DNA from 2 places in the Clostridium sp. DL-VIII genome. Region 2 is predicted to be linked to the other one. Evidence: a T-box and tRNA genes for the amino acid it is inferred to sense, from the RefSeq annotation. Region 2 holds a T-box; the other holds one or more tRNA genes.

Region 1 (15,987 bases), 1.4 Mb from region 2:
ACTTGCATGTTCATCCTTAAATTCAAGTCTTTCTCCACACTCGCACACATATCCTAATATATTTGCTGGATTTCCTACAACTAGCGCATAATCTGGTATATGTTTAGTAACTACTGCTCCAGCTCCTACTAGTGCAAATCTGCCTATATTATGTCCACATACAATCGTAACATTTGCTCCAATAGATGCACCTTTTCCAATTACAGTTTCCCTATATTCACTTTTTCTTTCTATAAAGCTTCTTGGATTTACTACATTGGTAAATACACATGATGGTCCTAAGAATACATCATCTTCACAAATAACACCTGTATAAACAGACACATTATTTTGTATTTTTACACCATTTCCAATTTTTACGCCTGGTGATATTACAACATTTTGGCCTATGTTACACTTCTCCCCAATTTCACAATTGCTCATTACATGAGAAAAATGCCATATCTTTGTTCCATCTCCTATTTTCACATTATCATCTACATAGCTTGACTCATGTACAAAATAATTATCGCTCATAATATTAGTCTCCACATATTCATATTTATTCTATAAGTATCAAAATAACATCTTACTCTACAAATTCTAGGCTTTTATGCTTTCAATAATATAATCTACCTCAGTTTCTGTTAACTCTGGATAAACTGGTATTGCAAAAGTTCTATGAGATAAGTATTCAGCAACCGGCATATCGCCTTCTTTATATCCAAGATCCTTATATACCTTTTGTAAATGCAATGGAACTGGATAATAAACTCCAGTTGCAACTCCTTTTTCTTTAAGCTTTGTAAGCATAGTTTCCCTATCCTCGCATTGAAGCACATATTGGTGATATATAGGGTCATTTTCTTTATCCACAACCGGTGTTACCACATTTGAATTCTTTAGTTTTTCATCATATATTTTAGCTATTTTTCTTCTTCCTTCATTCCACTTATCTAAATGTGGCAATTTAACCCTTAGAATTGCTGCCTGAATAGCATCTAATCTAGAATTGAAGCCAATTAAATAGTTATAATATTTTAAAGGATTATATACTGTATCATCGCCATCCTTAGAAGTTTCTATTTCTTCTTTTATATTATTCAAGAAGTTAAAAGCTTTTTGTCCATTTTCTCCACTTCCATGGGTTCTTAAGGCTCTTGCTACTATAGCTATATTATCATCATTTGTAACTATCATACCACCATCTCCGGCACATGATAAATTTTTAGTTGGGAAAAATGAGAAGCATGCTGCATCGCCTAAAGTTCCTATCATCTTTCCTTTATATTTAGATCCCACTGCTTGAGCCGCATCTTCTATAACTTTTAAATTATGTTTCTTTGCTATTTCATTTATTTCATCCATTCTAGCACTTTGCCCAAAAATATGGACAGGTATAATGGCTTTTGTTTTCTTAGTGATCTTTTCTTCTATCTTAGCTGGATCTATATTAAATGTTTCTTTTTCCACATCAACAAAAACTGGAGTCGCACCAACTGCTGAAATAGACTCTGCTGAAGCAAAATATGTAAATGTAGAAGTTATTACTTCATCTCCGCTTCCTATCCCCAAAGATTTTAATGCAATAACTAATGCATCTGTTCCATTTCCTACTGATATTGCATGCTTAACACCTATATATTCTGCAAATTCCTTTTCAAATTCTACTACGTTCTTACCCATAATATAATTTGCAGAAGAAAGTACTTCTTTAGTTACTCTATCTAAATCTTCAGAAACAGATTTATATTGAGCTTTTAAATCAATTAATGGAATATTCATTTTCCTCGCTCCTTAATTTTACGAAAATATGTTATTTTTATAATAATTCTTCTTATTTATTGAAGAGTTATACATTTATCATTTTAACTCAACTAAACTTAGCAAATATTCAAATTTTATCCAAAACGTCTTTCATTCCAAAAAACTAACATGAATATTTTAACATACTTATTTTCAATTAACAACGTACTCTTGATAAGTTAAGAATTATAAGTTAAAAGTTATGAGTTAATGTTGAAATCTCTTTCAGAAATTTCTTGAATTATGTTTTTTGAAAAGCCAGTAGCTTTCCTTCCTCAACTCATAACTTGCCAATGGGGTACCACTCACTAGGCAGTAATACTTTATAATTGTTGCTTACATATCTGTCATCAATAAGCAAAACTCTGCCTTTATCATTTTCTGTTCTTATTACTCTCCCTGCAGCTTGTTGTACTTTATTTATTCCTGGGAATATGTATGCATACTCATATCCACGTTCTCTATAAAATTCTTTTATAACTTCATTTTTCATATCTATCATTGGATAGCCTACACCTATTATAACGCTTCCTATTAGTTGCTCTCCTGGCAAATCTATACCTTCTGAGAACATACCTCCAAGTACGCAAAACATCAGCAAGTTATTCTTTATTTTAAACTCATTTAAAAATTCACTCTTCTCTTCCTCACTCATGTTTTTCTTCTGCTTTACAAATTCGAAGCCTTCAATAGGAGATTTGCCTATTTCCTCATATAATAATTCCATATATGCATATGATGGTGAGAAAATCATGTAATTTCCCAGCTTATCTTTCACAAAATCTAAAATCTTATCTTTAACCAATTTCAATGTTCTTTGTCTATGCGAATATCTAATATTAATTGGGCTAACATAAACTTTTAAATTTTCTTTATTAAAAGGCGATGGAAGTTTTATTCTATAAGTTTCATCAGTACCTCCAAGCATTTCAATATAATATTTTAGTGGTGTTAGTGTCGCTGAAAAGAATATTACTGAATTACATCGTTTTAAATATTCTTTTAAGTTTTTAGCTGGATTTATACAATATAATGTTAACATAAGTTCTTGTGCTTCTTTTTCCATGCAAGTCCTGTAATTTTCGTCATATAACTGCATTGTAGAAACGAAAGCATTTATGTCAAAGTATAACTGCAATATTTCTTCATATCCTTCAAATTTGTTTCCTCTTACTAAAATTTCTTCACTCTCTCTTAGATATAATTGTAAGTGCTTACTTAGTTCACTTGGTAAGCCTTCCTCACAAAGCCATGTTACTTCTTTATCTTCACACTCATTTCTTAATTCAACAAAATAATCGTTGATTTTTCTTAATATAGCATGTAATTTATTAAGTTTGCCTTTAGTTAACTTTTTGCACTTTAATATTTCATTCTTACATAAAGATGCAGAATACATGTTTCTTGACCTATCTATTAAATTATGCGCTTCATCAACTAGGACTATATTCCCTTTGCTTTCTAGCACACGCGTTAATGATACCCTCGGATCAAAAATATAATTGTAATCTCCAATAATTCCATCGCAATAAAGGCTTAAGTCTAAAGATAACTCAAAAGGACACACTTCATATCTTTCAGCATATTCCTGCAATATTTCCCTGGAAATTCTTTCTTCATTCTCTAAAATATAAAATATTACTTCTTTCACCTTACCATAATAGTTCTTTGCATATTTACATTTCTCTGGATTGCAATCAAAGTTATCATTGCTGCATATTTTTTCTTTAGCAGTAATTACTATGCTCTTAAACTTCAAGCCCTTTGTCCTCAATCTTTCAAACGTTTCCTCTGCAACCTGCCTATTTATGGTCTTAGCTGTTAGATATATAATCCGCTCACCAATCTCCTCTCCTAAAGCCTTTACTGCCGGAAATATCGTTGATATTGTTTTTCCTATACCAGTCGGTGCCTGCGCAAATAGAATTTCTTTTTCCTTCATCGTCTGATATGATATATTTATTAGTTTTCTTTGTCCTTCTCTATACTTATCAAAAGGAAAACTAAGAGTTCTTATAGACTCATTTCTTCTATTTTTTTGTTGATAAATCAAACTAACAAATTTCTCATATTCCTCTAATATTGCTTCTATAAACTTCTCTAATTCTTCTATAGTAAATTGTTTTTCAAAACTTTTAACTTCACTTGTTTCAAGCTGCACGTACGATAACCTTACATAAATATTTTGAATATTATTTTGTTTACAATAAATTAAAGCATATACTTTTGCCTGCGCCCAGTGTACTTCATTCAAATCATCTATATATGCAAAGTTTTTATAGGTTGATTTAATTTCCTCAATTATTATTCTATCATCCTGTATTATAATCCCATCTGCTCGTCCTTCAATATTTATTAAACTCTTCTTTGTTTCAAAGACATAACTTAAATATACTTCTTTTTCATAATTTTTATAAATACTCAAATTATCATCTTGAAGTTTTTGATGTGCCTTTGTACCTTCCACCGCTCTGGCACTTCCCGAAAATCTATTATCTATGTCACCACTCTTAAGACAGAACTCAACTAGATTTCTTACAGATTCCTTTATTATAACCTTATCCATCTCTATTCTCCTCTGTAATAACTTCTAACACTATTTCGAATAATATAAGTTAACTTTTAGTTCTTTACCTTACACGTAAAACACTTACTTAATTTGTATTATAACTATTTAGACATCAAATTAAGTAAGTGTTCTTAACATATTTATATATTTATTTTACTATTCTGTTTCATACTCATTAACTATTTTTTGAACTAACTTTTTAATAACGCTTGCTTGAGCTATTAGTGAAAGAACTAATAAGAAAATCTTTATTCTCTCTTCATCATCTTCTTTCAAATCGAAATTTTTAATTATTTCTTCTATTTTCTTCTCATGGTTTAAGGAAGTTAAAAAGTAATCATCAAAGCTTTCTTTTTGTATTTGTGTAAACGTCTTGTAAGCATCTTCCCATGATAATATATCATCATTTCTATCATTTATTTCATTGAAAGCAAGTCTAAAAACCTTTTTTATTTCTTCTGTAGTCAAGAGTGGTCTCATATAACCTAGTAATACTAACTGAACTAAATGCATTTTAGTATATCCTCGTTTTTTACCATCCTCTGGTTTTGTTATAACTTCGCTTTTAGTATAATTTTGAACTATGTTATTAGTAAACCTTTCATCCACAAATTTATCATTCAAATAATCTATTACTTGGGATAAAAACAAATCATATTTAGGAAGCTCTTCATATGAGACTGAACTATTTTTGGACATTTCCTCCGCTAACTCTTTTATATAATTAGAATCAAATTTTTTTCCCATTTTATACACCTATACTTTCCAATTTTAAATATATATAGATTATATAGTAATTATGAACTCGTTACAAGTTACTTTAAACAGCGTGTTACTAATTTATTTTTCCTAAATATATATTTTCCCAAATTATTATAATTATGTGATTAATGAAATCCTAAGTAGACTAGTAGCAAAAAAATATCTAATTTATGTAATTGCTCGACATTATCACTTATATTCTCCGCGTTTCTGCAAAATAGTTAATATACTGATTTTATTCTTTTTTTTGTAAATAAATTTAGCATATTATAGACAATTTGCTTACTTTACATATTAATATTTTTCAATTGTTGTTATAAGTTGGATTTATTGATTTATTTTTTAAAATCCCCACTATAATTTAGTAAATAAATTCTCTTGACTTTTCTAAAATATGGTAGTATATTTTATATAAGATGTTTATTAAGGTTGAAATTTGTAATTTCTTATAAATAAAGAGAAATATCCATTGACTTTATATTACATACTTGGTAATATATCATAGTAGAATGTCGAATCATGGAATTAGGAGGAGTTTTTTATGAAATCAACAGGTGTAGTTAGAAGAGTAGATGAGTTAGGAAGAATAGTTATTCCTATAGAACTTAGAAGAACTTTAGATATTGCTGAAAAAGATGCATTAGAAATTTATGTAGACGGTGAGCAAATAATCTTAAAGAAATATGAACCAGCTTGTATTTTCTGTGGAGATGCAAGAGATGTAATTAACTACAAAGGTAAAAACATTTGTACTAAATGTTTAGATGAAATTAAAAATAACAGATAATATTTTTATTTAATAAGTTTACCTATTGTAAAATAATAAATAAATTATATATTTATTTTTAAAGAGACTATCTCAATAATTTTGAGATAGTCTTTCTTCTGCAAAATTGTTTGCTTTAATTAGATTAATGCTTTTCTCAAATAACTAAATTAAGTAATATATTATATATCAGTCGAAAACTTATACACTTCACTTTTAGGCAATTCTCTTTCTTTAGCCACAAGTTTTATTGCTGATTTTTTATCCATTCCTTCATCTATGTGTTTTCTTATATGATCTTCAATGGATAAACTTATCCATGCTTCTCTTTGTTCTTCCTTTATTTCCTCAAGTTTTTTTCCTTCAATTACAAGTACAAATTCTCCTCTAGGCTTATTTTCTATAAAATACTCAATCGCCTGGCTCATAGTACCTCTAAATATTTCCTGATATATTTTTGTTAATTCTCTACATACTGCAATCTTTCTATTTCCAAATGTTTCATTTAAAAATGTTAACGTATCTAATAATCTATGCGGCGCCTCATAAAATATAATTGTCTCTTGGCTTTGCAAAAGTTCTTCTGCTACTACCTTTCGATCTTTATTTTCTCTAGGTAAAAAGCCTCTAAATAAGAATTTAGTTGTATCTAAACCTGAATAAACTAACGCTGTAGTTATTGCTGTTGCTCCTGGAAGTACTTCAAAATCAATCATTTTTTCTATACATCTTTCAACAATAACGCTTCCCGGATCTGATATTCCAGGTGTTCCTGCATCTGAAACCAATGCTACATTTTTACCTTCCATAAGCAATTCTATAATTTTATCACTTTTTATCTGTTCATTAAATTTATGATAACTAATTAAAGGCTTTTTAATTTCAAAATGATTTAACAATTTTAATGTTTGTCTTGTATCTTCCGCCGCAATAAAATCAGCTTCTTGTAAAGTTTCTAATGCTCGTAATGTAATATCTTTTAAATTTCCAATTGGAGTTGGCACTAAATATAATTTTCCATTGCTCATATCATATCCTCCAGTATATTGAATCAATTTCCTTAGTATATTTTCCATTATCATCATAGACATACAATGGAGCTTCCCATTTCAAATATGCTCCTCCATCTCTTTGTCCCTCAACCAAAACAATATTAGGCGCTTTTCCCATTTTAGGATGAATCATTTTTATCCTCTTAGGCTCTATCTTGTATTTCCTCATTAAAGTAAAAATGTCTGCTAAACGTTCCGGCCTATGTATCATGAAAAGCCTGCCATTATCTTTTAATAAAGTTCTCGCTGCATTAATCACGTCTTCTAAATTGCATAATATTTCATGTCTGGCTATTGCCAGCTTATCATTTGGATTAATTATACCTGAATTATTCAATTTATATGGTGGATTTACTGTAACTACATCAAACTTTTCAAGTTTCTTCAAAAAATCTACATTTTTTAAATCTTCATTTATAAAGCAAATTTTTTCATCTAAAGAATTTAGTTTCACACTTCTTTTAGCCATTTCAACCATATCTTCCTGTATTTCCAACCCATATATACTCTTAGGCTCATACTTTCCATATATTAAAAATGGTATTATTCCTGTTCCTGTACATAGATCAATTACCCTATGCTTGTTTTTTACACAGGCAAAATCAGATAATAGTACAGCATCTATGCCAAATTTAAATCCATCCTTCTTTTGAATCAAATTTAATCCTTTAAGTTGTAAATCATCTACTGTCTCATCTTCTTTTATATATTCTAATTTGCTATCCATTTATTTTTCCTCTGACTTCTTCATGTGAATTTTGCTTATACTCTTATAAATTTATTAATATTTCTATGAAATTATAGATCTTATATACATTCCACATTATAACATCGCAAATCAAATAAAAAAAGTCCTTCTGTATTTAAACAGAAGGACTATCTCTTGAAATCAGATGTTAACAACTAATTTCTTATGTTAACTAGTTTAAAATTCTTCTTGCTGCATAAAAACTATATACCGGTGCTACTTTGACTACATCACCTGTTTGTGGCGCATTAATCATTTGGCCGTTCCCAACATATATTCCAACATGGCCTGGATGTGTAAATACTAAATCTCCCGGTTGAAGCTGATCTTGACTAACAGCTTGTCCTTGATTTATTTGTGAGTAAGTTGTTCTAGATATATCAACACCTGCAGCATTTTCATATACATATTGAGTAAATCCTGAACAATCGAAACTATTTGCACCAGTTGCTCCCCACACATATGGTTTTCCTAATTGTGCATATGCTTCATTTAAAATGGCTTGAGCATTTCCAGCTGATGGCACAGCAACTTTTGCACCTCTACTTGCTGTAGAAGTAGCAAATTTTACTTCGGCTGCTTTTTTAGTTGATACTGCAGCTTTGGCTTTCTCTATTTTATCATTTATTTCAGAAGTAACAATTTCACTCTTAATTTGATTATCTCTAATATTTCTTAATTGATCAATCGCTGCTTGAAGATCTGCTGCTGAACTATTAGAATTATCTATAACATCAAACTGAGTCTTTACAGTGTCTCTTTCTAATTGTGATAAATATTGCGCATCAAACTTACTTTTTTCATCTTTTGCTTGAGCTGATAATGTTTCCTCTTCTTTTTTCTTTCCATCTAATTCATCTAAATTAGTTTGTATTTCTTTGTTAAGCTTATCTATTTCAGATTTTTTATCTTCTAAGGATTGAATTTTATTATTTAATTCTTCCTTTTTACTTGTAACTTCTTCTATTGCAGCTTTATCTTTACCTAATATCTTGCTCACAGCCTCTGCTCTTGAAAAGAAATCACTTGTTGATTCTGACTCAAGAATAAAATTTAAATAACTAAATTCTAAATCTCCTGATGTATACATTGCTTTAACTCTTTGTCCCAAAGCTAAATCTAATGTATTAATATCTTTCTTACATTGTTCAATATCTTTTGTAGTATTATCAATAGTATTATTTATACTTGTTATTTCTTTTTTATTTTTATCTACTGTTACTTGTAGCGGTTCTATCTGTGTATCTAAATCGTAGATCTTATTTTCAATATCTGTTATTTTACTTTGAATATCTGCATATTTTTGTCTCGAATCACTTAATTGTTGATTATCCGGCGTCGCAAACACAGGTATAGAGCTACCTACAACGATTACTGTCGCTAACGTAATAGCTAGAATTCTGCTTTTCATTCATTATCGGTTGTCAAACCTTCCCTCCTCCATCAATCTATATTCTCAGACAATTATAACACTTTCAGTAAAGATGGACAATTCTTATATCTGGCGAGAATTTAGTTTATCCTAGTAATATCTGTATATTGTCCGTATTCCCCTCTTTTTCTAACTCATTCTTTATCTTTCTCAATCTTTAAATTTTTCATCAACTAGATTAATATGTAAACTTTATATTATAATTCTTAAGTTGTAACTATATGTATTAATATTATAAATACTTGTTTTACTATGAATATCAAAATCCTTGACATAAAACTCACTTGAATATATAATTATAAATGGCTACGGGGTGTGGCGCAGCTGGGAGCGCGCGTGGTTTGGGACCATGAGGTCGCAGGTTCAATCCCTGTCACCCCGACCAAAAATATTATCTAAAATATACAAATATTAACTTAGGGACAATCCTTAAGTTTTTTTATTTATCCTTTTATTATATATATTGCAATTGGCTATGCACAATTTAAAATTAGCAATTGTTGTAAAAATTCTGTAAAGACTTCACCGCTAATTGCCAATTGTACGTTGCAAATTTTTAATTGCAACATATATAGTAATTACAAATCAATTTATAATTATTATAATAGCTTTGTAAATATCACCAGTAATAATTTATGGAGGTATACATGTTAAATAATATAAAGGCTGCAATCTTTGACTTAGATGGGACTCTAGTTGATTCCATGTGGGTTTGGAGTAAAATTGATACTGATTACCTAAAAGATAAGGGTTATACTGTGCCTGAAAATTTAAAAAATGATATTGAACATTTAAGTTTTACTCAAACTGCTATTTATTTTAAAGAAAAATTTAAACTCAATGATTCCATAGAAAAAATAGTAGCTGATTGGCATGATATGGCCTATTATCATTACTCTAATAATGTAAAATTAAAATCAGGAGTGCTGAAATTCTTAGATTATTTAAAATCTAATAAAATAAAAATCGCTTTAGCTACCAGTAATTCTCACTCTCTGTTGGAAGCTTGCTTAAAAAATAATAAAGTTTATGATTATTTTGATTCAATCACAACTACCGATGAAGTCTCTAATGGTAAAGATTCTCCCGATGTATATTTACTAGCTGCCAAAAAATTAGGCATTGATCCAAAGAATTGTGTTGTATTTGAAGATATCCTGCCTGCTGTACAAGCTGCAAAATGTGCGGACATGAAGGTAATTGCAGTAGAAGATACTGAATGCTTAAATTCAAGGGAGGATTTTCTTAAGTACGCGGATGAATATATTACCTCATTTTTAGACTTATTAGAGTAGCTAAGCATACTATAATCTTATATAACAATATATATTTTTTATATCATACTTATTTTGTAACATTTCAACATTAAAATCCTTTATACGCGAAAACAGCTACATTCTTTAACCAGAATGCAGCTGTTTTTTATTGTAGCTGTTAAAATCTAATTTGTGTCCTATTAGTATTTTACTTAGTAACTTTAGAACTATTATAGAAATAACTACTTGATTGTCGCAAGAAATTACTTTCTCTCAACTCCATACTTTCCTTCTAATTCCTTTAAAATTTGCTCATACTTAGTATGTTGGTTTTGTTTTACTAATTCATTTAAAACATTATCCTTTACTTCATCAAAGCTAGTAACTGATGCTTCGTTTTTTGCATCTACTAATATTAAATGATATCCAAATTGAGTTTTAACTGGCTCAGTAATTGTACCTATTTCAGCATCAAATGCAGCTTCTTCAAATTCTGGTACCATCATTCCTTTTGAAAATTCACCTAGATTTCCACCTTGCATATTTGATGGACACATTGAATACTTCATTGCAGCATCCCCAAATGATATTTGTTCACTTAAAATTTCTTCCTTAGCCTTTTTAGCTTCTTCTTCTGTTTCAACTAAAATATGTCGAGCAGAAACTGTAGCTGGTTTACCAAAAGATTCTTTATTATCTTCATAATATTTATTAACTTCATCATCTGTAACTGTTACATCAGCTAATATCTTATTTATTGCCATTGAAGTTATAACTTCCTTTGATATGTTTTCTATGGCATCTTTATATTCTTGTGTTTTATCTATGTTTATTTCTTTTCCGAACTTATTCATTAATTCAAATGAAATTAATTGCTCTACTAATTGTTTTCTCTTTTCTTCACTTTGTAATGCGCCTCTTTGTTCTTGAGGATACCTGCTGATAATCGCATTTAAATCTTTTTCTGTTATTTCATGTCCTGCTGCAATAGCTAATACTTTATTTTCCATGTAAATTCTCCTTTATAATAAATATTTTATATTATTTTTCTTAGTAATTTGTTTTATACATTCCATTTTAACAGCATCTGACCCTTCAAACAACAATAATGAGCAAATATTTTTAGTCAATATAATCTAATATACATAAATCTGTAATATAATGTTATAATAATTTCGGGTGATGTTATGTCTGAAATATTAAAAAACGATTGGAAAAATTATTTAGAATCCGAATTTCATAAAGATTATTATCTTAAATTAAGAAAATTTTTAGTCAATGAATATAACTCTAAGATCATCTATCCAAATATGTATGATCTTTTTAATGCGTTGCATTTTACACCTTATAGTGATGTTAAGGTCGTTATCTTAGGACAGGATCCTTATCACGGTCCTAAACAGGCACATGGCTTAAGCTTTTCTGTTAATCCTGGTGTAAAAGCTCCACCATCTTTAATTAACATCTACAAGGAGCTTCATGATGACTTAGGATGCTATATTCCAAACAATGGCTATCTTAAAAAATGGGCTGATCAAGGTGTTTTATTATTAAATACAGTACTTACTGTCAGAGCTGGCGAAGCCAACTCGCATAGGAACAAAGGTTGGGAGGAATTTACTAATAGGATTATTACCATATTAAATGAAAAGGAAACTCCTATAGTTTTTATTCTCTGGGGAAATAATGCTATTTCAAAGACTAGTTTAATTACTAATCCAAAGCATTTTATCATAAAATCAGTTCATCCTAGTCCCTTATCAGCCTCAAGAGGCTTTTTTGGCAGTAGACCATTTTCAAAAACAAATGACTTTTTAGTTTCTACTAATCAAACACCAATAGACTGGCAAATTGAGAATATATAGAATATATACATATTTCAATATTGTCATTCTTAATACACCTAAATAATCATTGTAAAGAGATAATTTTAACTTAATACTTACATGAATACTTATGATATCTAGTGTATACTATTCATATGAGCATTCTGCTGACTTAAGGAGGTTATTTTGTGGAATATAAATTTTCTCATAATGGCAAAGAATACGTATTAACAAAGGAAAATTGCGACGGAATATTTTTTGATGATGAAGCTACGGTTTCAGGTCTTTCTATGGATATTATTTTAGATGCTTTAAATGAAGGCGAAGAGGTAAACTTCTCAAATGAGTATTACATGGGAAAATGTTCTTGCAACTCTCAAGAAGAGGTAAATAAATCTTATCGTTATTTAGAATATCACTTTTTTATTTACACAAAAAATAATCAATATGTAATCAATACTATTGGTAATGAATATAAACATACATCCTTTAATCAGCTTTTTGGATTTGGTAAAGTGGATGATAGTTATATAGTTAGTGTAACTGTATGTCCTAATTGCGGTGAATATTCAATATCAGTGGAACAATGCACTGTTTAATTGTATAATTTATTGGGCTGTCGCGTAAAAAATAGAAACTACACTATCCTGAATTAAAGTTTTAAATTCTTATGCAGCATATTGTAGTTGATTTTCTCAACGCTACAGCCCTTATTACAGTCCATAATTTTAAATCTTTAAGAAATTTTTGTATTCTAATACTATAGAAGTTTTTTGCAATAAAACAAAAAAGCACTAACCTACGTTAGTGCTTTTAATATGGTGGCTCGAACTGGAATCGAACCAGTGACACGAGGATTTTCAGTCCTCTGCTCTACCGACTGAGCTATCGAGCCATCTTACCTGGCAACATCTTACTCTTCCACACAGTCTCCCATGCAGTACCATCAGCGCTATAGACCTTAACTTTCCTGTTCGGAATGGGAAGGAGTGTTACCTCTACGCCATCATCACCAGATCACAAATAGTATTATATCTAGATATGAAGATTATGTCAACAACTTTTTTCTATTTTTATTTAATCTTGTGAAACTGTAAAATAATATTTTGTGTCAAGCAGTCGATTATACTCATCTTATGGCATATATAAAATCAATCTCAAATGACACAAAATATACATTATCTTACTTAACTTAGTGCTATTTTTACCAAACCTTAGATAACTAGATCCTCTATTACTTTTCCACCTTCAATATGTTCATCCATAATTCTTTCAACATCTTTCACTTGAACATTTCCGTACCAAGTTCCTTCTGGATAAACCACTACAATCGGACCCTTGTTACATACTCCCAAACATCCAGTATTAGTGACCATTACTTCGTTTATTAGATCCCTATCTTCAACTTCCTCCATAAATTTTTGCACAACCTTTACTGAATCTTTACTGAAACACATTCCTTTTTGCATTCCATTAACTCTACAACTCGCACATACAAAAATATGATGCTTTAAACTTATCATTTTACTTTCCCCACTTTCGTAAATTAAATATTTATATTTCTTCAATAATGTCAAAGTATAGCCCTATTATAAAACTGAGATGACAAAATCAAAGTAAATATCAATTTTAAAAATATTTTTCATGAATTTGTTTAATTGTATTAATTTTTTACATTGCCTTTTTTATTATTTTTACCATTTTATCATCTAATTCTTCTCTTGACAATTAATTTTTAATATAAAGATATTAATTTATTTTTTTAATTGATTGTGCCATAATTAAATAAGATAACAAATGTATTTTTAATTCTAACTTGGAGGTATTTTATGAGTGTTGAAAGATTATCAAGTATTCTAAAAGAAAGCAACAACATAGTTTTTTTTGGCGGTGCCGGTGTCAGTACTGAGTCCGACATTCCAGATTTCAGAAGTTCAAATGGGTTATTTAACGAAAAACTAAATATTACATTTACGCCAGAGCAATTAGTATCACATACTTTTTATACTAAATATCCTGAAGAATTCTTTAAGTTCTATAAATCTAAACTTATATATCCAGAAGCAAAGCCAAATAGCGGCCACTTGGCCTTAGCCAAACTTGAAGAAATGGGAAAACTGAAAGCTATCGTAACGCAAAATATAGATGGACTTCATCAAATGGCTGGAAGTAAAAACGTCTTTGAGCTTCACGGCTCTATTCACAGAAATTATTGTGTTAAATGTCATGAATTCTATGATGAAAAATTTATTTTAAACTCTGATGGAGTTCCTACTTGTACTAAATGCGGCGGCTCTGTTAAACCTGATGTAGTTCTTTATGAAGAAGGCCTAGACGACAGTGTAATTAGAGGTGCAATAAATGCTATTTCTAAAGCTGATACTCTTATTATCGGCGGAACTTCACTTGTTGTTTATCCTGCTGCAGGCCTTATAGATTATTTCAAGGGCAATAACCTTATACTTATAAACAAAAGTTCAACTTCTGCTGATTCAAAAGCTGATTTAGTTATACACGATTCTATCGGTAAAGTTCTAAGCGAAGCCGTAAATTCATTATAAAACTAATTCTACAGCAAAAATTGAATATATATGCAGATGGCAGAAGAACCTTTAGAATATTTCAAAACTTGATTTCTAATATTTTGAAATACTCCTTAAGTGGTACCAGAGTATATATAGATGTTGAAGATAACGATAACTTCGTATTAATGACATTTAAAAATATTCCAAAATACCCATTAACTTTCAGCGAAGAAGAAATCCTAGAAAGATTTAAAAGAGGTGATGCTTCAAGAACAACCGAAGGTTCAGGTCTTGGATTATCTATTGCAAAGAGTTTAGTAGAGCTTCAAAAAGGTATCTTTGAACTTAAATTCGATGGAGATTTATTTAAAGTTAGTATTTCATTAAAAAAAGAAAAGTTTTAATCTAAATTATGTATAAATAAATTTAATTTGGCAATAAATAATAATGAAGTATTTAACTTCAATATTTAATCGCCTCTCCCCCATTTTTATTTATATACAATTTGTAACGCCACAATATATGTTATCCAAATTAACATATATTGTGGCATTTTTATTTTCATAAATTTTAATTATTCATTTTCGAAGTTTCTTGGACAAATGTATAAAGTTAACCTTTTATTTGAGGATTGTTTATTATTTCTTTATTAAGATTCTTCTTAACATATCCAAGCCAGTTGTTGTAGCTTGAAGTCTTACTCGATTTCTATTTCCATTAAATATACACCTTTTTATTACTACTTCTCCTTGAACATATACTCCTATATATACTAATCCAACTGGTTTCTCTTCTGTTCCTCCCCCTGGTCCTGCTATTCCTGTTGTTACAATACTTACATCTGTATTAGCTGTTTTAGCAATACCAATAGCCATTTCTCTTGCAGTTTCTTCACTTACAGCTCCATACTTTTCTAAAGTTTCATTCTCAACTCCTAATCTTTTATGTTTAGCTTCATTTGAATATGTTACAGCACCTTCTAAAAGCACTTCAGATATTCCTGGATAGTTTATTAATGTAGCTGCAATCATTCCGCCTGTACACGATTCTGCTGTAGATATTGTGAGCTTCTTTTCTATTAAAAGCTCTGCTACAACATCCTCTAAGTTAATATCTTCAGTTGCATAAACATTATCGCCTAATCTGTTTTTAATTTCTTCTTCTACTGGCTTTATTAACTTAAGTGCTTCTTCCTGAGTTTTTGCCTTAGCTGTTATACGAAGCAGTACTCCTACTTCTTTAGCATAGGGTGCAATAGTTGGATTG
Region 2 (15,987 bases):
ATATAATTACTCCTTTTGGAATATTCTAAAAGACTATCAAAAAATTCAGTATTAGCTTCTGAATAAGCAGAATTGTTTTTATTAACTTTATACATATAGTCATAAATATTCGTATCGTTTTCAATCATGTAAGCATCATTTCTTATAGAATCTAAATTTTCATTAAGTATTTTAGAAATTACATTTATTTTCTCCGTCGCAACATTATTATACTGCTTAGTTATCTCCCTAGAAAAAATATAACTTATAGATGATGTAACAGCTAAAGTTAATGCAAATATTATAATTGAAAAATATATAGTTATTCTATTGCTTATTTTTGTGATCTTTTTCATCTTCATAATCATCACCTTAGGAAATTATAAGGCACATGAAAAAAAATAACAAGTTAAGAATAAAATGTATCTTAAAAATTTATTTTTAATTAAGTTAATATTTTATAAGAAAAGTTAATAATTTAAATTTTTATAATAGAACGATTTCAATATAATATGATTAACGATTACAGAAAACAATAACATCTTCTAGATTACAGGAATGTGAAGATTTAATATCCATAAAAATATTCAGGAAATATTATGGACTTAGTAAACGTTTCTACTTTAAAAGGAGGAAAAAACATGTTAACCATTATTTCATTTTTATTTTGTATCATATTGGTAGCAACCGTTACCTATCGTAAATTAAAAGGACAGAAAAATAATTCAAAGGATTCTTACTTCTTAGGTGGACGTAGTTTAACAGGTGGCGTTATTGGTGCATCTTTATTACTTACAAATTTAAGTGCATCTAACTTTGTTGGGATGAGCGCTCAGGCTTATAGCAGTAATATGAGCGTTATGGGCTGGGAAGTTGGTTCTGGTGTCACCCTTGTAATTGTAGCTTTATTTTTACTTCCAAGATATTTAAAACAAGGGGTTACAACTGTACCCGATTTTCTTGAAGAACGTTTTGATTCAGGTGTTAAAAAGATAGTTTCAATATTATTTTTATTAGGTTATGTTTCAAATTTACTTCCAATCACTCTTTATTCAGGTGCTATTGCACTAGCTCAAATATTTAACGTTCAGGAAACCTTTGGTATAAGCTATACAGCTAGTGTTTGGATTATGGTTTGGGTTATCGGTATAATAGGATTTATTTATGCTATACTTGGTGGATTAAAAGCAGTTGCAGTATCTGATACCTTAAACGGTATAGGACTAGCTATTGGTGGATTAATGGTACCTATATTCGGACTTATTTATTTTGGTCATGGCAGCTTTTCTACTGGATTGTCTAATATATTAGCAAATAATGCTGAAAAGTTTAATGCCATAGGAACATCACATGATCCAATACCTTTTGGAACTATATTTACAGGAATGATTTTAGTTAACCTTTATTATTGGGGAACAGATCAAGCAATTATTCAAAGAGCATTAGCAGCTAAAAACTTAGCAGAAGGCCAAAAAGGAATAATTTTTGCAGGTCTTTTAAAAGTATTAACGCCTTTAGTCGTTATAATACCTGGAATTATAGCTTTTCATATTTATGGAGCAGGAGTTAAAAACCCAGATTTATTATATTCAAGACTAGTAAATGATGTATTACCAAAACCATTAATTGGTTTCTTTGCAGCAGCTATGTTTGGTTCAGTATTAAGCGTATTTAATGGAGTTTTAAATAGTGCTTCAACTTTATTTGCATTAAATGTATATAGTCCTGTATTTGGAAAGGGCAAATCTGATAAAGAAATTATATCAAAAGGTAAATTGTTTGGACTTATTTTAGCTATAATTTCTATGACTATAGCACCATTTATAATGTATGCACCACAAGGATTATTTGAATACTTACAAACAGTTAATGGATTCTTCAATGTTCCTATATTTACAATAGTATTCATTGGTTATGTGACAAAGAAAGTTCCAGCTATAGCTGCTAAAATATCTATAGTATTATTTGTATTAACTTATGGAACACTCCAATTAGTAATAAAGCCAGATATACATTATCTTTATCAATTAGCTATTTTATTTGTAGTAAGCTGTATAATCATGCTGGTTATCGGCAAAATAAGACCAAGAGCTACAGAATATACGTTAAAAGATAATAACGTTGTAGATATAAAACCATGGAAATACCGTTATGAAGCTTGCGGATTTGTAATATTCTTTATGATATCAATGTATATAGTCTGCTCAAAGTTAGGATTTGCTAACGAAGGTGGAATAAGTATTAGAACCTTGATTCCTATAGCTTTAGTTGCTGCTATAATGTATGGACTAGTAAAGATTATAAAAGCAAGATCTTTAGGACATAGAAAGGATGGTTATGAAGAATTAAATTATAATAATGTAAAGGAAGGAATATAAAAATATATAGTAGACTCTAAAAAATGGAGGCTCTAGATAATTTTATACATATGTTGCAATTAACAATTGACAATGTACAATTGTAGTTGAAATCCTTACAGGATTTCTTGAAAATGTAGAATTATTAGTGCAATATATATATTAATAGAAAATTTATCATTAAAATATTGCTGGAAATTTTGATTTCTAGCAATATTTTTTATTTTAGTTAACCATTTTAAATAAATTAAATGTTACTGTTTGTGGCTTAATACATGCTGTTTTTGCTAATTCTTCTGCCATACGTTGACCTCCTAATAAACTCATGAGCATTATGCTTCTTAATATATAGGTAATATAGCCAGAGTGCTATCACATCTTTTGGAGATTCTCCTCCTTTATTGCACTACACAGCATTATAAAGTTATGCATATATTCTGTTAAGTGCTTGTTTTTATGATATGAAACATAGAACTTCCTTTTACAGTTATATTCTTCTAAATTTATTTTTGCTATTTTTCTGTTTTTTAATTCGTCTTGTATTAAGTATTGAGATAAAAGTGCTATTCCTTTATTATGAATTACAGCTTCTTTTATAGAATCAATACTTTTGCAAATCCATGTAACATTAGGAATAATATGCGATTCATCAAAAATATCTTGAAGCATTTTTTGAGTCCTACTTCCAGGTTCACGGGCTATTATTGGTTCCGAACGTAATTGATTAATTTTAATTGTTTGTTCAGCAAGGTGATTTTCTGGATGGCAAACAAGTATTAGTTTATCATCTAAAAAATCAATATATGTTAACTCACTGCAAGGAGATTCCATTTGAATAATGGCTACATCCAAATCATATGATAATATCTTTTCTTCTATGTGGGAGCTATTTCCAATTTCAACTTGAATATTTACAGAAGGATAAAGGTTCTGGAATTTCTCTAATATCGGATAAATCAGTTTATGACCAATTGTGGTACAAACCCCAATTCGTACTAGTCCTTGATATGAAAGATTTCTCATTTTTAAGTTCATTTGCCCTAAATCATATAATAATTGTTTTGCATGAAAAAGCAATTCCTTTCCATTAGAAGTCAAATATAGTTTTTTAGATAATCGCTCAAATAACTTTGTATTATATTCATTCTCCAGCGCTGATATTGACTGGCTGACGGATGATGGCGATATATATAATTTTTGAGCAGCTTTACTCATGCTCATTTGAGTACAAACTTCTACAAATATTTCTAAATCACGAATTGTCAATTGAAATCCCCCATTCCATATAGTTAAGTATTTACTAATCATTATATAATATTATTCATATTTTACAAAGCATTATAGAGGTGATAATCTAAAAACAAATAAGCGTCTTGATTAAAGGGGATGTGAATTATGCAAAAAATATTGATTGTTGTCATTGATGGGTGCTCTCCAGAGTATTTTACTTTGGAAAATGCACCAAATATTTATAGTTTATGTGAACAAAGAGGGTTCATAAAAAATATTTATGGTGCAGTTCCTACAGTAACCAACGTTAATCACGCTTCTATTCTGTCAGGACTTTGGCCAAATGAGACACAAATGGTAGGAAATTTTTTTTATGATCACATAACAGGAAAGTCTGGATTTATACAAGAGAAAGGATTTATGAAGGCTACTACAATATTACAGCACATTAAAAGTATTGGTGGTAAAACTGCTTTATTGACAGTAAAAGGAAAGATTCTTGAAGTATATGGAGAAGATGTTGATTTAAGAATTAGTGCTGAAAAGCCTGCTCTTAACCTTTTAGAGCAGCTAGGCATTTCTATGCCGCCAAAAATACAAAGTGTAGAAAGTAGCAAATGGATTTTAGATGCAGCCTACACGTGCATACAAAAAGAATCTCCTGAAATAGTGTACTGCACTACTAACGACTATATTATGCATCATTATGGGCCAAACTCTGAACAGGCTAAAAAGCAAATAAACGATATTGATAACTGTATCAAAAAAATATACGAATTAGAACCACCCCGCCAGATTTATATTACTGCTGATCATGGAATGAATAAAAAAACTACTCTTGTAAATTTTCAAAATTTATCTGAACAAGCAGGTTTTCATGTTGTATGCGTACCTCCAATAAAAGATAGATATATTGAAAATCATGGGTATCAGGAAGGTGGAACACTTTATGTATATATGAAAAATGCAGATGAAATGGAAAAGTATCTTCAATTTGTGTCTGCTCAAATATCAGTTGACAAAGTTTTGAACAAAAAAGAAGCTGCTGAACTTTATCATTTGCCAATAAATAGTATAGGAGACTACGTCATTTTTGCCTCTGAAGATTATGCATTTGCCGAAATTGAAGGTATTTATTTAAATACTAAAGACGTACGAACTCACGGCTCCCTTTATGAAATGAAAATACCTTTAGCAGCAATTAATCCTGCTGCATCAAAAGAAAAGTATCAATTCAGTAAAGATATAACTTCAAATATTTTGCAATTGTTATCTAGATAGCAGTGTGGACATTTTGCAAAGATTGTAATTGCAAACATCAAACGGATTTTCTTCGAAATAGATATAGAGCATGAAAGGTGGTTTAAAAATGAAAATTCTTATAGTCGGATATTTTACTGAGACCTCAAAATCAAATATTGTAAGGCATTTTCCAGAAGACTGGGACATTGTAATTGTCCAGCCCGGAAAAGAAATGTTGCATCACATTGAAGATTGTCAGGTACTCATACCTGAACATATTAAAGTAGATTGCAGTTTGCTTTCTATAGCAAAAAAATTAACGTTAGTACAGACGGGTGCAGGATTTGACAATGTAGATATAGATGCCTGTACGCAGTACGGCATTTGGGCCGCCAATGCTGCGGGAGTTAATGCACAGGCAGTTGCCGAACACGTAATGGCGCTCATATTGTCTTATTATAAAAACATACCGTTTCTTGATTCTTTCATGAAGAATAGGATAGATGAAAATGAATTGCAGTATACAGGGAGTGAATTAAAAGGCAAAACCATCGGGATTATAGGCTTTGGCGCCATCGGTAAAAAAGTAGCTGAGTTTTGCAGGGTTTTTGATATGAATGTTCTGGCTTATGCTAGAAATCCCGTTGTACAGTCTGACAGTTTTGTGAAAATGACGGATTTCGATACTCTTGTAAGCGCATCGGACATAGTAAGTGTACATGTATCCTTGAATCAGCAAACCAAACAGCTGATCAACAAAGAGGTATTCAAGAAAATGAAGAATACTGCACTTTTTGTCAATACAGCCCGCGGCGGAATTGTCAACGAAAGAGAGTTGATAGATGCATTAAAAAATAGGGACATTTCAGGAGCATGCCTTGATGTGTTTGAATTTGAACCTCTTCCAATTGAAAGTGAACTCCGAAATCTAAGAAATGTTATACTTACTCCTCATACAGCAGGCTTGCCTGATGGTCTCAAATTCCATAAAAAAAGATATGATTTCTTCGTGAATAATATAAAGCGTGTAGAGAATGGTGAAGAGCCTGAAAGCAAGCTCAATCAGTTATAGCTTTGATACAATAAAAATAAGAGCCTTTTATTCTACTTTGTATATGAATGTTATATACAAAGTAGATGGAATTATATTTAGGGAGATGAATTTGGTGAACTAAACACAGTCACTGTTCATATAAAAAATATACGAAAAAAACTTGGCAGTCAGAATGACTTTATAAGAACACAAAACAAATACCTTTGTTATTTCAATTCAAAATATTATATTAACTATTCATCATTTCTTTACTCAAATTTATAAAGGCTCTTAATGCTCTTGAAACCCACTTATTCCTGTGATATACCATTTGCGTAGTCAAATAGAAGGAATCTTCCCACAAATGAAGTTCTATCAATTCATTTCGTTTCAACTCCTCCTGAGCAGCAATCTTGGGAAGCAGCGTTATTCCAAGTCCGCTCATTGTCAATTGTTTGATTGATTGAATACTGCCCATTTCCATTATTGATTTCGGAGTTACCCCAGCATCATTGAGGCTTTGTTCAAAAAGATTTCGGTAACCGCAGCCTTTTTCTGCAACAACTATGTTACAGTCAGCAATATCTTCAGGATAAACATATTTCTTGAAAGTGAGTGGATGTCCTGGGGCTGCTAATAAAACTAAAGGTTCAGGAAATTCCAATTCTGTAATTAACTCAGAATCACTGATTTTCTGACCAATAATAAAAGCAACATCGATCTGATTTTCTCTTATCAATGCTTTACATTTGTTATTCCCCTCCATTTTTAGAATAATTTCAATCTCCGGATAACGCTCATGAAATTCCTTTAATAGAGGAGGAAGCCTTACAGCACAAAGTGATTCATTAGCCCCTATTGTCAAAGTTCCCTTTACTACATCTGATGTACTTAAATTGTTTTTTGCTTCATCACAAAGATTAATTATTTGTTTAGCATAAACAAGAAACTGCTCCCCTTCTGAAGTCAAAGATATATTTTTCCCTAATCTTTCAAATAAATTAACACCTAATTCTTTTTCCAACTGTTGTATCTGAGCAGTGATAGCAGATTGTGAATATCCTAGTTCAAATGCTGCTTTTGTAAAATTACTCAGCTTAGCTACGGTAATAAATGCATTTAATTGACGAAATTCCATTTGTATATACCTCCAAATCAATCATTTATTTTGATTGTTACAATTTAAACTATTGATTTCACTAATTATTAGTAGCATGATATCATATTGTTACTATCTTTTCAAATTAAAAAATTAAGGAGGTCAGCTATGTTCAATTTATCTGCACTTTTATCTTATGTTCTTGTTTCAACTTTTACACCTGGTCCAAATAATATTATGTCTATGACAAATGGTACTAACTTTGGATATAAAAAAGCATTGAAATTTGTTCTAGGCGCTACAGCGGGTATGGCTGTGATCATGTTATTGTGTGGTTATCTCAACTTATTTTTATTTAAACTTCTTCCCAACATAAAGTTGTCTATGGAGATATTTAGTTCGGCATACATAATATATTTAGCTATCAAGATACTCAAAAGTAATTCTAACCCAAATGCAATTAATGATTACAATATCAATACATTTAAATCTGGAATGCTTATGCAATTCATGAATCCTAAAACAATACTTTATGGTATAACAGTGACTTCAATTTTTATAATACCATACTATAAATCGAGCATAATATTATACTTATTTGCTATATTCCTTGCATTCGTAGGATTTATATCGATGTCCTGCTGGACTCTTTTTGGTTCATTATTTCAAAAAATTCTTAGCCGTCATAGAAAGTTATTCAATATTGTTATGGCATTTCTCCTAGTATATTGTGCATTATCAGTTCCCGATTTTAAACTTCTAATTCATTGATAATTTTTTGTACCCTGAACACAACGAAAGGAATGATGTTTAACATGAATATTAAATTTTCAAAAAGAAGTGATACAATTGAAGCTTCTGAAATAAGGGAGCTATTAAAATTAATAGGAAACAATAATATTATTTCATTCGGAGGTGGACTTCCTTCAGAGGAAACATTTCCGGTAGAGGAAATGAAGGTTATTTGTAATGAAATACTTTCAGACCATGGTGGAAAAAGTATGCAATACTCGACCTCTGAAGGATATGATAAGCTTAGGAAAATCATTATTGAAATTATGAGAGAAAGAGGAATCAATACAGACATAGATAATATACTGATTATTTCAGGCTCTCAGCAAGGTTTGGATCTAACTGCAAAGGCATTTATTGATGAAGGTGATACTATAATCTGCGAAAGCCCTACATATCTTTCCGCAATTAATGCCTTTAAACCTTTTTATCCAAAGTTTGAAGAGATCTTTATAGATAATGAAGGTTTAGACCCGGAAGTCTTAGAAGAAAAACTTAAAAATAGTAAAAATGTTAAGTTTCTCTATACTATACCAGATTTTCAAAATCCAACAGGAGTTACATTAAGTTTTGAACGACGAAAATCAATAATTGAGCTGGCAAACAAATATAATATTTTAATAGTTGAAGATAGTCCCTACAGTGAGTTGAATTTTACTGGGCAATATCTTCCTTCATTGAAAAGTCTTGATACTGAAGAACGAGTTATCTATCTCAGTACCTTTTCAAAAATCGTTTGTCCAGGCTTCAGAATTGGATGGATTTGTGCTTCCAAAGAAATTATAAAAAAATTTGTCTTGTTTAGACAAGGTTCAGATCTTCATACAAATATATTTTCTCAGATGCAGATAACAAAGTTCTTTGAAAAATATGATGTTAAAGCACATATAGAAAAAAATATAGCAATTTATAAAAATAGGAGGGATGCTATGCTTAATGCAATTAAAGCTGACTTTCCCAAAGAAGTTAAATATACTGAACCTAATGGAGGCTTTTTTCTCTGGGTTACACTTCCAACTTATATGGACAGCAAGGACTTACTAAAATGTGCATTGAAAAATGGTATAGCTTTTATTTCAGGCGAAGCATTTTTCCCAAATGGTGGTCATAAAAATACCTTACGCTTGAACTACACAAATATTAATGAAGCGAAAATAAGAGAAGGAATTAAAATATTATCAAATGTTATTAAAGAAAATATGCTACCAAACAATTAATATGAAAATAATAAGAATGTAATAAAAAATATATCTTAGATCTCAGCATAAAAACATATCAATATATACCAATGTAAATCTTAAATTTCCTAACCCTATTATTAGTATTGAAATATTTACCATAAATATCATTCTTGAAAAGAAAGAAGAAAGAGAACCTCATTCATTTTGACTTTGTTCTCTTTCATTAATTGGAGTCATTGTTAATATATTGTCTTTACATATATTAAGAATTACTATTCCTTCTTCTAAATATATTTTCTTTATTAATCCTTTTGATTTTTACTTTTTACCTCTTTTTCTGCATCTATCTTACAGGATGCAGTTTATCTATTATTTCATGGATTTATTTATATTAATCCATGGATTCATAGCATAAAGATGCTGCAGTCTTAAGAACACTGAGAATATGTTTTTGTACTTCAAGATGAACCGGGTGGACCTGATAGTTATTCAAATCTTCCATCGAATCAAACTTAGTAATGAGCAAAATATCATATTCTCCTTCATGTATAGCAACTTCTACTTTTATATCACGTAGAATTTCAATCTTACCTTTCATACTTAACAAAATATTTCTTGCCTTTTGGATATTTTCATTGCTTCTTTCCTCAAGCCTAAGCATTACATTATTCGTAATCATTTTACAATCACCCCTTTATATTTAAATATATTTATTATGATTAATTAGAAATAGTACTTTGTTTTGCAAGCTTAATGCCTAGCTCAAAAGCTTTATCACAATCTGTTATAAACTCTTCCTTTCGTTTCTCAGTATCTTCTACAGTACCATTTGGGTTAATTAGTGTCGAAAAATACTTTGAATACTCTGTTTCTAGTGGATAATTATAAATCCTAGTAACGCTCAGTGATTCAGCTGCTCCCATCCCCCATTGTGTCTGCAATTCAATGCTTTTAAAATGATCCTTGTAACTATAACCAAGTACATCGTCTGTTATATTCTCTACATTCATAGTATAAATATAACCAGTCGGTATAATTTTTTTGGGAGAACCAGAGCCTTCAAACCCCATACGAGGCCATATTAATCTTTCCATAAAAGATCTTGCTTCGCCTGTAAGAGAACTAAAATATATAGGAGAGCCAATGATAACAGCATCTGCATCAATAACTTTTTTAAGAATTGGAGTCAGCTCATCTTTTATAGCGCACATACCATAACTTTTTCCATCTTTATTTTTGCACGCTAAGCACCCCTTACAACCTTTATAATTAAAATCATAAAGATTTATTAGTTCGGTTTCTGCTCCTTGTGAAACTGCCCCTTTAATTGCTTCATTCAATAGAATTGAAGTTGTCCCATTCTTTCTTGGACTACCATTTATTACTATAACTTTCATATAAGCCTCCATTTTTTATTTTTTAGCGATTGCAATCTCTATTTGTATTGTATATGATTATTTTATAAAAATGAAGTATGCACATTATTGTTATATACTAAACAATAAGTAAGTAAGGAGGAAAATATTATGGAAAATGAACACGAACTTAAGTTTAGAGAAGACTGCCCTATGATTTATACTTTGTCAATCGTAAGCGGAAAATGTAAATGGATAATATTGTTTTTGCTATCTAAGTATGGAATGCTACGTTATGGCGAATTAAAAAATAAAGTACAAGTTATAGCTCATAGGACTTTAAGCCAACAACTTAAAGAACTAGAGGATAGCGACATTATTCATAGAGAACAATATAATCAAATTCCACCAAAAGTCGAATATAGTTTAACTGATAAAGGAAAAACACTCATTCCAATAATGAAGCTTATGTCTCAGTGGGGTCAAGAAAACGGCTAAAGTTTGTTACATAAGATAAATTGTGGCTTTAACAAATAAAAATAAAAAAATCTCACTTAATAAATTTGCTATGGTAACTAAAATAAATGCTTTTACAGGATTAAATAACATTCCGGCACTGATAATGAATGCAGTACAAGGAATAAGTGTAAAAATCCTAAATGAAGCAATTATTAAAAATGACAATGTACTATAATTTGGATATGCTTGCAAAAATCCAGTTATTTTTCCTGCCCCATCAATATACAATTGATATTTAAAAAATACAACTAGGATTGCTATCCAAAACAAAAAAGCAAAGCCTTTAAATAACTTATTCATCATTAATACCTTTATTCTTGCAGTAATTTTTATATTTAAAATTATAAATTTCCTACTTTTCTAACTATAAGATTCATTGTATATCGGATTTATTAAATAAAGGACTAGAAAAATCTTAAGAATTCTTAAGATTTTTTTTAGATAAATTTATCTCGTACTTTTAGGTAATTCGATATTAAAATTAATTTTATTTCCGCTACATTCAGCCCAAATTCTTCCTCTATGAAGTTGAATAATTTTCTTTGAAATAGGAAGACCAAGGCCAGATCCTTCTACTTCAACATTTCTAGACTTATCAATTCTATACATTTCATCAAATATCTTCACCAAATCATCTTTACTAATATTATGACCTTCATTAATAAAAGAAAGTTTAATATTCTTATCTTCTTCCCACATTATAATTTTAAATGTTGAGTCTTTATAACTATACTTTTCAGCATTTTTCACTAAGTTTTCAATAACTCTAATAAATTTTTGCATATCGATCTCACACATCAATTCATTTTTAGTACATTCAATTTCAACCTTTATATTCTTTTCATCTAAAAATAAAACATGCTCCCCCACTATCTGATTTATTAGAACAGCTACATTAAATGGAATTTTATTTAGTTTCACATAATTATTTGAAAGCTTAGTATATTCAAAAAGTTCTTCAATTAATTTCTTTAAATTTCCACTTTTTTCATAAGCTACTTTTAAAAACTCTTGCTGTTTTTCTGTAAAACTTTCTTTATCTTCATTAAGAAGTTCCAAATATCCAATAATAGATGTTAATGGCGTTTTTAAGTCATGTGAAACAGCAACTATCAACTCGTTTTTAGCTTCTTCCTGCTTTTTTTCTTTTTCATAATTTTCTTTAAGTCTCTCAGACATTGTATTTATATCTTCAGCTAACTGAGAAATCTCGTCATTGCCCTTTATCTCTATAGGATTTAAATAGTGCTGTGTCTTTATATTAGTAATACTTTTACTAATATTCTTTAGATATTTAATTCTTCCATAGAAGCTTCTAAAATGTTATATCCCTCATTTTCAAGATAAACTTTAATTAAATTCCGAATACTCTTATCGGCATTAACCCATAGAGAATCTATATATAAGTAATTCCAACAATACATTTTGCTATTTATCCCTGCAATGATTTTATCTTCATTATTTTTAATAACTCTATTTATCCATATGAAAGGCTGTTCCTGAATTTGTGGAACTATAGATAAATTTTAATTTACTAAGTTCTCTATAATTAATTTTGCGTCAGTATCATTACTTTCTTTTATAAAATAATCATTCATAATTATATCTCCTAAACCATATTATACCTATTAATTATACGGATTCATTGCCATATACAATAGAACCACTAGGTTTATTTTTTACTTATTCTGTGGTTTAAAATACATCATTAATTTATTCATATATAAATATTGCCTATATCCAAATTTTTATATTCACAAGATTTATCATTAGCTTTTTTCTAGAAACAAAATAAGAAGGCAAACCTCCTCCATCATCTGAACTTGGTTCGCCCCAGTAACTTGAGTATATTATTAATATCAGTAGCAGGTAATATAGCAACAATAATATAAAATCTTAATATGCTTTACCCCAATAAACCATTTTTTCTGCTTTTTTGCCACAACATACACATTTAGTATCAATCTCTTCTTGTTCAAATGGAATACATCTAGAAGTTAATCCTACTACCTCCTTAATCTTTTCTTCGCATTCTCTTTCCCCACACCACATAGCTTTAGTGAAACCTGATTTATTTTCAGCATTATCTTTAAGTTCTTCCATTGTTTTAGCAACATAGGTCCGTTCTTCCCTATTCTTTAATGCCTTTTCATATAAGTTCTTGTGAATCTCATCTAGTATAACTAAAATTCTATCCTTCAAATCATTTAAATTAACTACTTCTTTTTCTCTAGTATCTCTTCTAACTAAAACCGCTTGATTGTTTTCTATATCCTTTGGTCCAATTTCAATTCTAACTGGTATCCCCTTCATTTCATATTCATTGAACTTCCATCCTGGCATCTTATCTGAATCATCTAACTTAATTCTTACAACACTAGAAAGCATATTTTTTAGTTCATTAGCCTTGTCGAGAACTCCATCTTTATGTTGCGCAATTGGAACAATGACCGCTTGAATTGGTGCTACCTTTGGTGGTAATACTAACCCACTGTCATCTCCATGAACCATTATAATAGCTCCAATTAATCTAGTTGTAACTCCCCATGAAGTTTGATGCACATATTGCAACTTAGAATTTTTATCTGAATATTTTATATTAAATGCTCTAGCAAATCCATCTCCAAAGTCATGAGATGTTCCACTTTGAAGTGCCTTTCCATCATGCATCAAGCTTTCAATTGTATATGTTGCCTTAGCTCCTGCAAACTTTTCTTTTTCAGTTTTTTGTCCTTTTAGAACTGGAATTGCCAAATATTCTTCTAGCATATTAGCATAAACATTTAACATATCTATAGTTTCTTTTTCTGCTTCTTCTGCTGTTGCATGAGCAGTATGTCCTTCTTGCCATAAAAATTCAGAGGTTCTTAAAAATGGTCTAGTTGTTTTTTCCCATCTTACAACAGAACACCATTGATTATATTTCTTAGGCAAATCATTATAACTTTGAATAATCTTAGCATAATGCTCACAAAATAGAGTTTCTGAAGTTGGTCTCACTATTAATCTTTCAGCAAGATCTTCTCCTCCTGCTCTAGTAACATAAGCAACCTCTGGTGAAAATCCTTCTACATGATCCTTTTCTCTTTGCAATAATGATTCTGGTATGAACATTGGCATATATACATTTTCATGCCCTGTTTCCTTAATCCTATTATCTAAGTACTTTTGAATGTTTTCCCAAATTGCATATCCATAAGGTCTTATAATCATGCAACCTTTAACTGTTGAATAATCAATAAGCTCTGCTTTCTTTACAATATCTGTATACCACTGTGCAAAATCTTCATCTATAGCTGTTATAGCTTCAACAAATTTTTTATTATTATTTTTACCCATAATTTTCTTCCTTTCTGTCTATTAATTTTTAAATACAAAAAACACCAAGAAAAATCCAAAAGGGACCCTTCTTGGCGTTACCACCCTAATTATTATAAAATTGCGCGCAATAATCTTATAATCTCTCTTTATCTATAACGGAAATACCCGCTGTAGCCTACTATTATTTCGGTACAGAACTCCAAGGCTGGTTCAGTATATAATTTCTAGGAACTTTCACCAAGCATTCCCTCTCTAAATGAAATCACTATACTTACTATTCCTCTTCACAGCAATAATATTTCTCTCAATTTTACCTTAATAACCAGTTTGCGTCAAGCACTATATTTCCTTCAAGTTTACATAATATCCTTCATTTATTATATGGTTCACCGTAACAGTTATAACGTAGACTTTTTAAAATCTAAATGCTGAAACAACAAATTATCACCAACTGGAAAAGCATACAATACATCTTATATACCACTTTGAAATTCACCATTTTCAAAACTTTTTCGCAAAGCTCTTATATCTTTAAGTGGCGGCTGTCCGAATAACCGCTTATATTCCCTGGTAAATTGAGATGAGCTTTCATAACCAACTTCCATGGCAGCAGTAGTAACATCAATAGAATCACTAAGCATCAGTCGTCTTGCTTCATGAAGTCGCAGCTCTTTCTGATATTGTAACGGACCAATGGCAGTTACAGCTTTAAACTTATGGTGCAGTCCTGAGACACTCATATTATTTGATTTTGCTAGCTCTTCCACAGTAAAAGAACGCGTATAATTTTCTTTAATCCATTCTATAGCTTTACCAATTCCAACTATTTCCTGGTCAACAAGTACCTGTTGGAAAAATAGGTATCCATACTCTCCAGTTAATAGATGATAAATCATTTCACGCTTAATAAGTTCGGATAAAAAGTACGCATCTTTAGGTCTATCAGTTAGCTTCAAAAGTCTTATAAATAAATCTAGCAGTTCCTCATCTGACCTTCCTACAAATGCTCCTAAATATAGATTCTTATTCTTTATATTAAACTCAATATGAGCATCCATCACTACAGAAGCAATTTCACTTCTAGTAAAGCCGATTCGCAGACTAATACTTGGCAACTCTTTTGAAACTCCTTTTACTTGTACAGATACAGGCATATCAATTATAGAAGCTACGAAATCACCAGGATTAAAATGAATAATTTCGTTTCCTAAATGAACTTCCTTTCTTCCTTGAAGAATGATACCAAATGCAGGATTCATAACTCCCGGTGTTGGAGGAATTTCTTGACTGTGCCTTTCGATTGAAAAAAACGGAATTATTGTACTCCTGCTTCCATCCATTTTCGTAATCTTCTCTGTCATTTCAATCATAGTATCTAATGCCTTCTTTTTAATAAAGTTGCTCTCTTCGAATAATACTTCTTTTTTCAAATTTTCTCTTTTATCTAACATTTATTTATCACCTAGCCTTTATTTGTATATCACCTGTTAATAACTCCATATCTAGCTTCATTTCTCTACTCAATGATAATATTTATTAAAACTATAGTAGATATTGCTTAAAAAATCAATTTATTTTTTCCTCAATTCATTGTATTAATACTTTGCAGAATTAGGCAAATTTTAAGCATTATCGTTATATATTTTTTTTATCCCCCATGTGATAATATAGTTAGTTAAACTTAATGTCTAAATTATTTAATTCTAGGAAGAAAGAGGTATAGAGAAATGGAACAAAGAACTTGGTTTATAACAGGAATTAACAGCGGTTTCGGACGACATATGACTGAACAACTCCTTGAAAGAGGAGATAAAGTTGCTGGTACTGTCCGAAACATGAATTCGGTGGATGATCTTAAGGAAAGATATGGGGATCTTCT

Evidence for each region. A T-box is a leader RNA that pairs with one kind of tRNA and senses whether it is charged. The one in region 2 lies ahead of proS (proline--tRNA ligase), so its partner is inferred to be a tRNA-Pro.
Region 1: it encodes a tRNA-Pro, which carries the amino acid that the T-box ahead of proS (proline--tRNA ligase) is inferred to sense. The anticodon was not compared.

Annotation. Positions count from the first base shown of each region.
Region 1 is NZ_CM001240.1:6,317,790-6,333,776, forward strand. It holds gene CDLVIII_RS28465 (acyltransferase) at 1-516, opposite strand, end outside; gene CDLVIII_RS28470 (DegT/DnrJ/EryC1/StrS family aminotransferase) at 583-1,764, opposite strand; gene CDLVIII_RS28475 (ATP-dependent DNA helicase) at 2,066-4,351, opposite strand; gene CDLVIII_RS28480 (DUF1836 domain-containing protein) at 4,511-5,101, opposite strand; gene CDLVIII_RS28485 (AbrB/MazE/SpoVT family DNA-binding domain-containing protein) at 5,658-5,903, shown strand; gene rsmI (16S rRNA (cytidine(1402)-2'-O)-methyltransferase) at 6,065-6,910, opposite strand; gene CDLVIII_RS28495 (tRNA1(Val) (adenine(37)-N6)-methyltransferase) at 6,912-7,661, opposite strand; gene CDLVIII_RS28500 (C40 family peptidase) at 7,855-9,093, opposite strand; tRNA gene CDLVIII_RS28505 (tRNA-Pro) at 9,424-9,499, shown strand; gene CDLVIII_RS28510 (HAD family phosphatase) at 9,762-10,409, shown strand; gene CDLVIII_RS28515 (peptidyl-prolyl cis-trans isomerase) at 10,634-11,380, opposite strand; gene CDLVIII_RS28520 (uracil-DNA glycosylase) at 11,558-12,235, shown strand; gene CDLVIII_RS28525 (DUF3785 domain-containing protein) at 12,385-12,795, shown strand; tRNA gene CDLVIII_RS28530 (tRNA-Phe) at 13,016-13,091, opposite strand; rRNA gene rrf (5S ribosomal RNA) at 13,097-13,213, opposite strand; gene CDLVIII_RS28540 (2Fe-2S ferredoxin) at 13,411-13,719, opposite strand; gene CDLVIII_RS28545 (NAD-dependent protein deacylase) at 14,026-14,757, shown strand; gene CDLVIII_RS28550 (ATP-binding protein) at 14,778-15,125, shown strand; gene CDLVIII_RS28555 (competence/damage-inducible protein A) at 15,360-15,987, opposite strand, start outside.
Region 2 is NZ_CM001240.1:4,960,356-4,976,342, forward strand. It holds gene CDLVIII_RS22900 (histidine kinase) at 1-341, opposite strand, end outside; gene CDLVIII_RS22905 (solute:sodium symporter family transporter) at 621-2,357, shown strand; gene CDLVIII_RS22910 (LysR substrate-binding domain-containing protein) at 2,709-3,602, opposite strand; gene CDLVIII_RS22915 (alkaline phosphatase family protein) at 3,732-4,847, shown strand; gene CDLVIII_RS22920 (NAD(P)-dependent oxidoreductase) at 4,936-5,880, shown strand; gene CDLVIII_RS22925 (LysR family transcriptional regulator) at 6,092-6,979, opposite strand; gene CDLVIII_RS22930 (LysE family transporter) at 7,109-7,711, shown strand; gene CDLVIII_RS22935 (PLP-dependent aminotransferase family protein) at 7,756-8,949, shown strand; gene CDLVIII_RS22940 (Dabb family protein) at 9,305-9,592, opposite strand; gene CDLVIII_RS22945 (flavodoxin family protein) at 9,633-10,310, opposite strand; gene CDLVIII_RS22950 (helix-turn-helix domain-containing protein) at 10,440-10,766, shown strand; gene CDLVIII_RS31595 (hypothetical protein) at 10,789-10,962, shown strand; gene CDLVIII_RS22960 (HAMP domain-containing sensor histidine kinase) at 11,235-11,966, opposite strand; partial or broken gene CDLVIII_RS32805 (hypothetical protein) at 12,006-12,086, opposite strand; gene proS (proline--tRNA ligase) at 12,684-14,126, opposite strand; T-box leader at 14,184-14,405, opposite strand; gene CDLVIII_RS22970 (AraC family transcriptional regulator) at 14,582-15,559, opposite strand; gene CDLVIII_RS22975 (SDR family oxidoreductase) at 15,836-15,987, shown strand, end outside.